Regions from separate parts of the Brachybacterium rhamnosum genome, predicted to be linked through region 1. Evidence: riboswitches for the same ligand, from Rfam matches in the RefSeq annotation. Region 1 holds a riboswitch; the other holds the start of a gene.

Region 1 (3,198 bases):
CTCATGCCGCCCGCCGCCGGCACCCCCTGGTGGCGGGGCGTGCACGGCGCGGCCTGGCGCCGTCCCGGCGGCGCCGGATCGAGCCTCCACGGCCTCGAGGACCACCCCGTCGTGCACGTGAGCTGGAACGACGCCCGGGCCTACTGCGACTGGGCCGGGCGCCGCCTGCCCACCGAGGCGGAATGGGAGTACGCCGCGCGCGGCGGCATCGACGGCGCGAAGTATCCCTGGGGCGACGCCGAGGTGGACGAGGGCGGCTGGCGCGCCAACATCTGGCAGGGCGAGTTCCCGCGCATCAACACCCTCGAGGACGGCCACCTCACCACCGCCCCCGTTCGCAGCTACCAGCCCAACGGCTACGGGCTCTGGCAGCCCGTGGGCAACGTGTGGGAGTGGTGCGAGGACCGCTTCCACCCCGCCACCTACCGCCGCCCCGGGCTGAGCGGGGAGGTCGTCGACCCCACCGGCCCCGAGGACGGCGAGGAGCGCGTGCTGCGCGGCGGCAGCTACCTCTGCCACGACTCCTACTGCAACCGGTACCGCAACGCCGCCCGCTCCCGGAGCACCCCGGACTCCTCGATGGGCAACGCCGGGTTCCGCACCGTCGCGCTCCGCCCGACCGACGCCCCCAGCAGGGAGGACTCATGACCGACCAGCGCCGCTTCCCCGCCTCCGTGTACCGCGAGGGGGAGGAGCCCGATCCCCGCTTCAGCCTCGCCAACGAGCGCACCTTCCTCGCGTGGGTGCGCACCGCCCTCGCGCTCTACGCCGGGGCCTTCGCCCTCGAGGCGCTCGCGATCCCCGAGCCGATGGTGTGGCGCGCCTCCGCCGCCGCGGTGTTCCTCGTGCTCGGCACGATCGCCGCGCTGCAGGCCTGGTGGGGGTGGCGGCAGACGGAACGCGCCCTGCGCCGCGGTCTCCCGCTGCCGGGGCTCGGCGCAGGCGGCGTGCTCGTCGTGGGCGTGGTGCTCGCCGCCGCGCTCGTCGCCGTCGGGATGTGGGTGTGACCAGCGGCGACAGTGGTCGCGGAGTCGAGGGTGGCGCCGGTTCCGGGGCCGTGTTCGACCCGGGCCTGCAGCCCGAGCGCACCCTCCTCGCCTGGCGCCGCACCTGCCTCTCCTTCGCCGTGGGCAGCCTCGTCGCCATGCGCTTCGCGCTCGACGCGCTGGGCCCGCTCGCCGTCGTGGGCGGCGTGCTCGGCGCCGCCCTCTCCGTGCTCGCCTACCTGCTCGCCGCGACCGGGTACCGCCGCGCGCACCGCTCGCTCACCGCGCAGGGCGCCCTGACCCGCAGCGGTCTGCCGATGCTCGTCGCGACCCTCGCCGTGCTCGCGATCGGGGCGCTGGGCGCCGCCTTCCTGCTGCGCAGCGGGTTCGGGATCTGAGGCCCCGCGCGGCCGTCCCGCCCGCGGCCCCGTCGGCCCCGGCCGCGGGCCCGCGGATGTTCATCGGCCGACACCGCCGCGACGCCGGCTCCCGGCCGGTGCTAGCGTGTCCGGCGAATGAACCACATTTTCCGGGGTCAGTGAAACTCTGAGCCGGCGGTGACAGTCCGCGACCCAGCTCCTTCGGGAGCTGGTTGACCTGGTGGAACTCCAGGACCGACGGTGAAAGTCCGGATGGGAGGAGATGTGGCGTCGCCCAGGCGACGCCTGGTGCACCCTGCGTGCACCCTGCGTCGACCCCCGGCGTCGTCCATGGCCCTGTGCATGCTCCAGGCCATCTCCCCGGACCGCACTCCGGGAGGACGACCGTGCACGACCCGCACCCTCCGCAGCCCGCCGCCGCAGGCACCGCGCCGCTGCCCGCCACCGTGCTGCCCGCCGCCGAGCACGCCGCGCTGCGGCGCGCCCTCGAGCTCGCCGCCCGCGGCCCCGCCGACACCCCGAACCCGCAGGTCGGCTGTGTGCTCCTCGCCCCCGACGGGACGACCCTCGGCGAGGGCCATCACCGCGGCGCGGGCACCCCGCACGCCGAGGCCGACGCCCTCGCGGACGCCGCCGCCCGCGGCCACGACCCCCGCGGCGGCACCGCCGTCGTCACCCTCGAGCCCTGCCGCCACACCGGCCGCACCGGCCCCTGCGCCCGCGCCCTCCGCGAGGCGGGCGTGGCCCGCGTCGTCTTCGCCCTGCCCGATCCGGGCGCGGCCGAGGGCGGCGGCGGGGCCGAGCTCGCCGCCGCCGGCATCGACGTCGCCGGCGGCCCCGCGGCCGTGGGGGAGGAGCTCGCAGAATCGGCCCTCGACCTCATCGGCCCCTGGTACGCGCGCGCCGCCCGGCCTGCCGTGCACGTGATCCTCAAGACCGCGACCACGCTCGACGGCCGCGTCGCCGCCGCGGACGGCACGAGCCGCTGGATCACCGGCCCCGCCGCCCGCGAGCACGCCCACCGGGTGCGCGCGGGCGTCGACGCGATCGTCGTGGGCACCGGGACCGTCCGCGCCGACGACCCCGCCCTCACCGCCCGCCCCGCCGGGGCAGTAGCAGGACCTCAGCCGCTGCGGGTCGCCGTCGGCCGCCGTCCCGTGCCCGCGACGGCGCGGATCCGCGGATCCGACGGCCGCTTCCTGCAGGCGACCACGCACGACCCGGCGCTCGTCATCGCCCACCTCGCCGCTCGCGGCGTGCGGCGCGCCGTGCTCGAGGGCGGCCCGCGCCTGGGTACCGCCTTCCTCCGCGCGGGCGCCGTGGACGAGCTGCACGCCTACCTCGCCCCCGTGCACCTCGGCGCGGGTGCCGCCGCCGTCGGCGACCTCGGCGTCACCACCATCGACGGCGCCCTGCGCTGGCGCACCGTCCACGTCGATCCGCTCGGCGAGGACGTGCTCCTCGTCGCCCGCCCCGCCTGACCCCCACCGAAGGAGACCCCATGTTCACCGGCATCGTCGAGGAGATCGGCACCCTCACCTCCCTCACCCCGCAGCCCGACGGCTCCGCCCGCCTGCTCCTGACCGGCCCGCTCGCCGCCTCCGACGCGGGCCTCGGCGACTCGATCGCCGTGGACGGCGTGTGCCTCACCGTCGTCGACCTGCCCGGCGACGGCAGCTTCGCCGTGGACGCCGTCCCGGAGACCCTGCGACGCACCGCGCTCGGCGAGAAGGCCGCCGGCGCCCCCGTCAACCTCGAGCGCTCCCTGCGCGCCGACTCCCGCCTGGGCGGCCACATCGTCCAGGGGCACGTCGACGGCGTGGGGCGCCTCC
Region 2 (3,198 bases), on a different contig from region 1:
GAAGGTCGAGCGGGCGAAGCCCAGGTCGAGGATCTCGCGCGCGGGGGTGCGGGAGTCCAGGAGCATGTCCTGGCCGGTGATGCCCACGTCCACGGTCCCCGAGCCCACGTACACGGCGATGTCGCGGGGGCGCAGGTAGAAGAACTCGACGTCGTTCTCGTGGTCGACGACCACGAGCTCCTTGGCGGTGCCGCGACGGCGGTACCCCGCCTCCTGCAGGAGGTCGGCGGCGGGCTCGGACAGGGCGCCCTTGTTGGGCACGGCGATGCGCAGCATGGAAGCTCCTCCGCCGCCGGGAGCGGCGGCGTGCTGGGTCGGGGGACGGAGGGGGACGGTCCGGGCGGGCCCGCCGGATCTGCGGGCCGGTCGCTCAGAGCTTGCGGTAGACGTCCTCGAGGGTGAGGCCCTTCGCGACCATCATGACCTGGACGTGGTAGAGCAGCTGGCTGATCTCCAGGGCGGCGTCGTCGTCGGTCTCGTGCTCGCAGGCCATCCAGACCTCTGCCGCCTCCTCCACGATCTTCTTGCCGATCTGATGGACGCCGCCGTCCAGCTCGCGGACGGTGCCGGAGCCCTCCGGTCGGGTCCGGGCCTTCTCGATGAGCTCGGCGTACAGCGCCTCGAAATCCTTCACGGGTCCAGGATACCGATCCCGGGGACCCGCCCGCGCCCGCGCCCGCCCTCCGGGCGGCGGTGAGGGCGCGGCGCGGTGCCGGGACGAGCGGTGGTGTGCGTCAGCTGCTGCGGCGCCGGCCGTGGCCGCCGCGGCCCACGGTGGGGTCCAGGTGCGCGGTCTCGACCGTCACTCCCCCGCCCTCGGCGTCCTGCCGGCGGCGCACCCGCCACCAGACGAAGAACCCGATCAGCGTGAACGCGCCGTAGAAGACGTACATGAAGGCGCTCGCCCAGTAGCCGGCGCTGATCAGCAGCGGCACGCCGACCACGTCGACGGCCACCCAGATCAGCCAGAACTCGACCCAGCCCTTGGCCATGCCGAAGGTCGCGAGCAGGGAGCCCATGAAGATCCAGGCATCCGCCCAGACCGGCTCGTAGGAGCCGAGCGCGCGGAACAGCGGGGTGAGGGCGGCCGTGCCGCCGACGAGGGCGACGAGCAGCAGGGCGCGGGTGCCCCAGGAGGCCCAGACGGGCTCGACGGCGGTGCCGCCGGAGTCCTTCGCCTGCTTCCAGCGGACCCAGCCGTAGACGCTCGTGACGATGAACATGATCTGGCGGCCCGCCTGGCCCAGCAGGTCCACGGCCTGTGGATCGCCGAACAGGGTGCCCATGAACACGGTGAGCAGGAGCAGGTTGCCGAGGATGCCGATCGGCCAGGCCCAGACCTTGCGGCGCATGCCGCCGAGGGCGCTGAGGAGTCCGAAGACGTTGCCGAGCACCTCGCGCCAGAGCAGGAACTGTCCGTTCCCGAGGTCGAGGCGGGCGGTGAAGAGCCACTGCAGAAGATCCATGTCGGTGCCTTTCTCCCGTCGGATGCAGTGACTCCGGGGGACAAAGCTGTGCCGGCACGGGAGGACGGACGCACGGAGGCGCCCGACCGCGTGCGGACGTGCGCCTCTCTTCCAGGCTGTACTGTCGGTGCCGGAATTCCACCGGCTCCACCGCCGGAGCGGGTCGCGGACTGTCACCGCCGGCTCGGACTTCCACCGACCCCGGAGCACGTCACGTTGCGTGACAGGGGAACTCTAGACCAGCCCGACGGGGACGACGACGCCCGTCCGCCGAGGGCGGACGGGCGTCGGACGAGGCACTCCTCAGGGGGATCACGCGGGGATCAGTGACCGGCGGCGAGCTCCCGCAGCACGGCGATCTCCTCCGCGGCGTCGCGCGCCTTGTAGATCGCGGAGCCGGCGACGAAGACGTTCGCCCCCGCCTCGGCGCAGCGCTCGATCGTCTCGCGCGAGACGCCGCCGTCCACCTGGATGGAGACCTGCAGGTTCGCCTCGCTGATCGCGCGGCGCGCGCGGCGGATCTTCGGGAGCATGCTCTCCAGGAAGCTCTGCCCGCCGAAGCCCGGCTCGACCGTCATGAGCAGCAGCATGTCGAACTCGCCGATGACGTCGAGCAGCGGCTCGACCGGCGTCGCCGGACGCAGCGCCACCCCGACGGCCGCGTTCTTGCGACGCAGCTCACGGGCGAGGCGCACCGGCGCCGCCGCCGCCTCGAGGTGGAAGGTGACCGAGGACGCCCCCGCCTCGGCGTAGACCGGCGCCTCGCGGTCCGCGTCGGCGATCATCAGATGCGCGTCCACGGGGATCGGGCTGCGCTCGACGATCTGCTCGACCATGCTCGCGCCGAAGGTGAGGTTCGGGACGAAGTGGTTGTCCATGACGTCGACGTGGACGCTGTCCGCGGTGGAGATCTTGTCGAGCTCCGCGCCGATGCTCATGAAGTCGGCGTTGAGGATGCTGGGGTGGATGTAGCGGCCGTCGGTCGCGTAGGCGGAGTTCATGAGGCCTTCGGTCCTTCCTCGGAGGGGGTCCTGCGCAGCAGGGCGATGAACATGGCGTCGGTCCCGTGCACATGGGGCCACAGCTGCACGGAGGGTCCCTCGCCGAGCTCGGCGGCCTCCTGCTCCTCGGGCAGGATGCCGGCGCGCACGGCGGGGCGGGCGTCGAGCTGCTCGACGTCGTCGCGGCGACGCAGGACGTCCGCCACGACGAGCCGGGTCTCCGCGAGGTGCGGCGAGCAGGTCACGTAGGCGACGACGCCGCCGGGGGCGGTCGCGTCGAGGGCGGAGCCCAGCAGGTCCCGCTGGAGCGCGCCGAGGTGGCCGATGTCGCCCGGGCTGCGGCGCCACCGCGACTCCGGGCGCCGGCGCAACGCACCGAGGCCCGAGCAGGGGACGTCCGCGAGGACGCGGGAGAAGCGGCCGGGCATCTGAGCGCCGATCGCGGTGCCGTCGCCGGTGCGCGTCTCGATCTCGCACCCCGCCTCGCGGAGCGTCGCGACGGCGCGGTCGACGAGCTCGGTGCGGTGGGGCTGCAGCTCGAGGGCGAGCAGGTCCGCGTCGTGGTCCACGGTGAGGCCGCCCAGCAGCGCGGTCTTGCCGCCAGGCCCTGAGCAGAGGTCCAGCCAGTGGGCGTCGTCCGCGGTGACGAGGTCGTCGGCGCCGAGGGCGAGGGCGAGCGCCATGAGCTGGCTGCCCTCGTCCTGGACGGCGGCGCGTCCCTGCTTGACGAC

What was found. A riboswitch is a leader RNA that binds a small molecule or an ion and turns the genes downstream of it on or off. The one in region 1 is predicted to bind FMN.
Region 2: it holds a riboswitch for FMN, as region 1 does, so the genes downstream of both, pnuC (nicotinamide riboside transporter PnuC) here and ribD (bifunctional diaminohydroxyphosphoribosylaminopyrimidine deaminase/5-amino-6-(5-phosphoribosylamino)uracil reductase RibD) in region 1, are expected to answer to the same signal.

What each region holds. Positions count from the first base shown of each region.
Region 1 is NZ_BAAAIS010000002.1:1,132,307-1,135,504, forward strand. Features, by position in the region: gene ABD080_RS06925 (formylglycine-generating enzyme family protein) at 1-648, shown strand, start outside; gene ABD080_RS06930 (YidH family protein) at 645-1,007, shown strand; gene ABD080_RS06935 (DUF202 domain-containing protein) at 1,004-1,384, shown strand; FMN riboswitch at 1,507-1,634, shown strand; gene ribD (bifunctional diaminohydroxyphosphoribosylaminopyrimidine deaminase/5-amino-6-(5-phosphoribosylamino)uracil reductase RibD) at 1,753-2,847, shown strand; gene ABD080_RS06945 (riboflavin synthase) at 2,868-3,198, shown strand, end outside.
Region 2 is NZ_BAAAIS010000003.1:286,027-289,224, forward strand. Features, by position in the region: gene hisG (ATP phosphoribosyltransferase) at 1-276, opposite strand, end outside; gene ABD080_RS11380 (phosphoribosyl-ATP diphosphatase) at 371-634, opposite strand; gene pnuC (nicotinamide riboside transporter PnuC) at 735-1,466, opposite strand; FMN riboswitch at 1,562-1,679, opposite strand; gene rpe (ribulose-phosphate 3-epimerase) at 1,790-2,467, opposite strand; gene ABD080_RS11395 (RsmB/NOP family class I SAM-dependent RNA methyltransferase) at 2,464-3,198, opposite strand, start outside.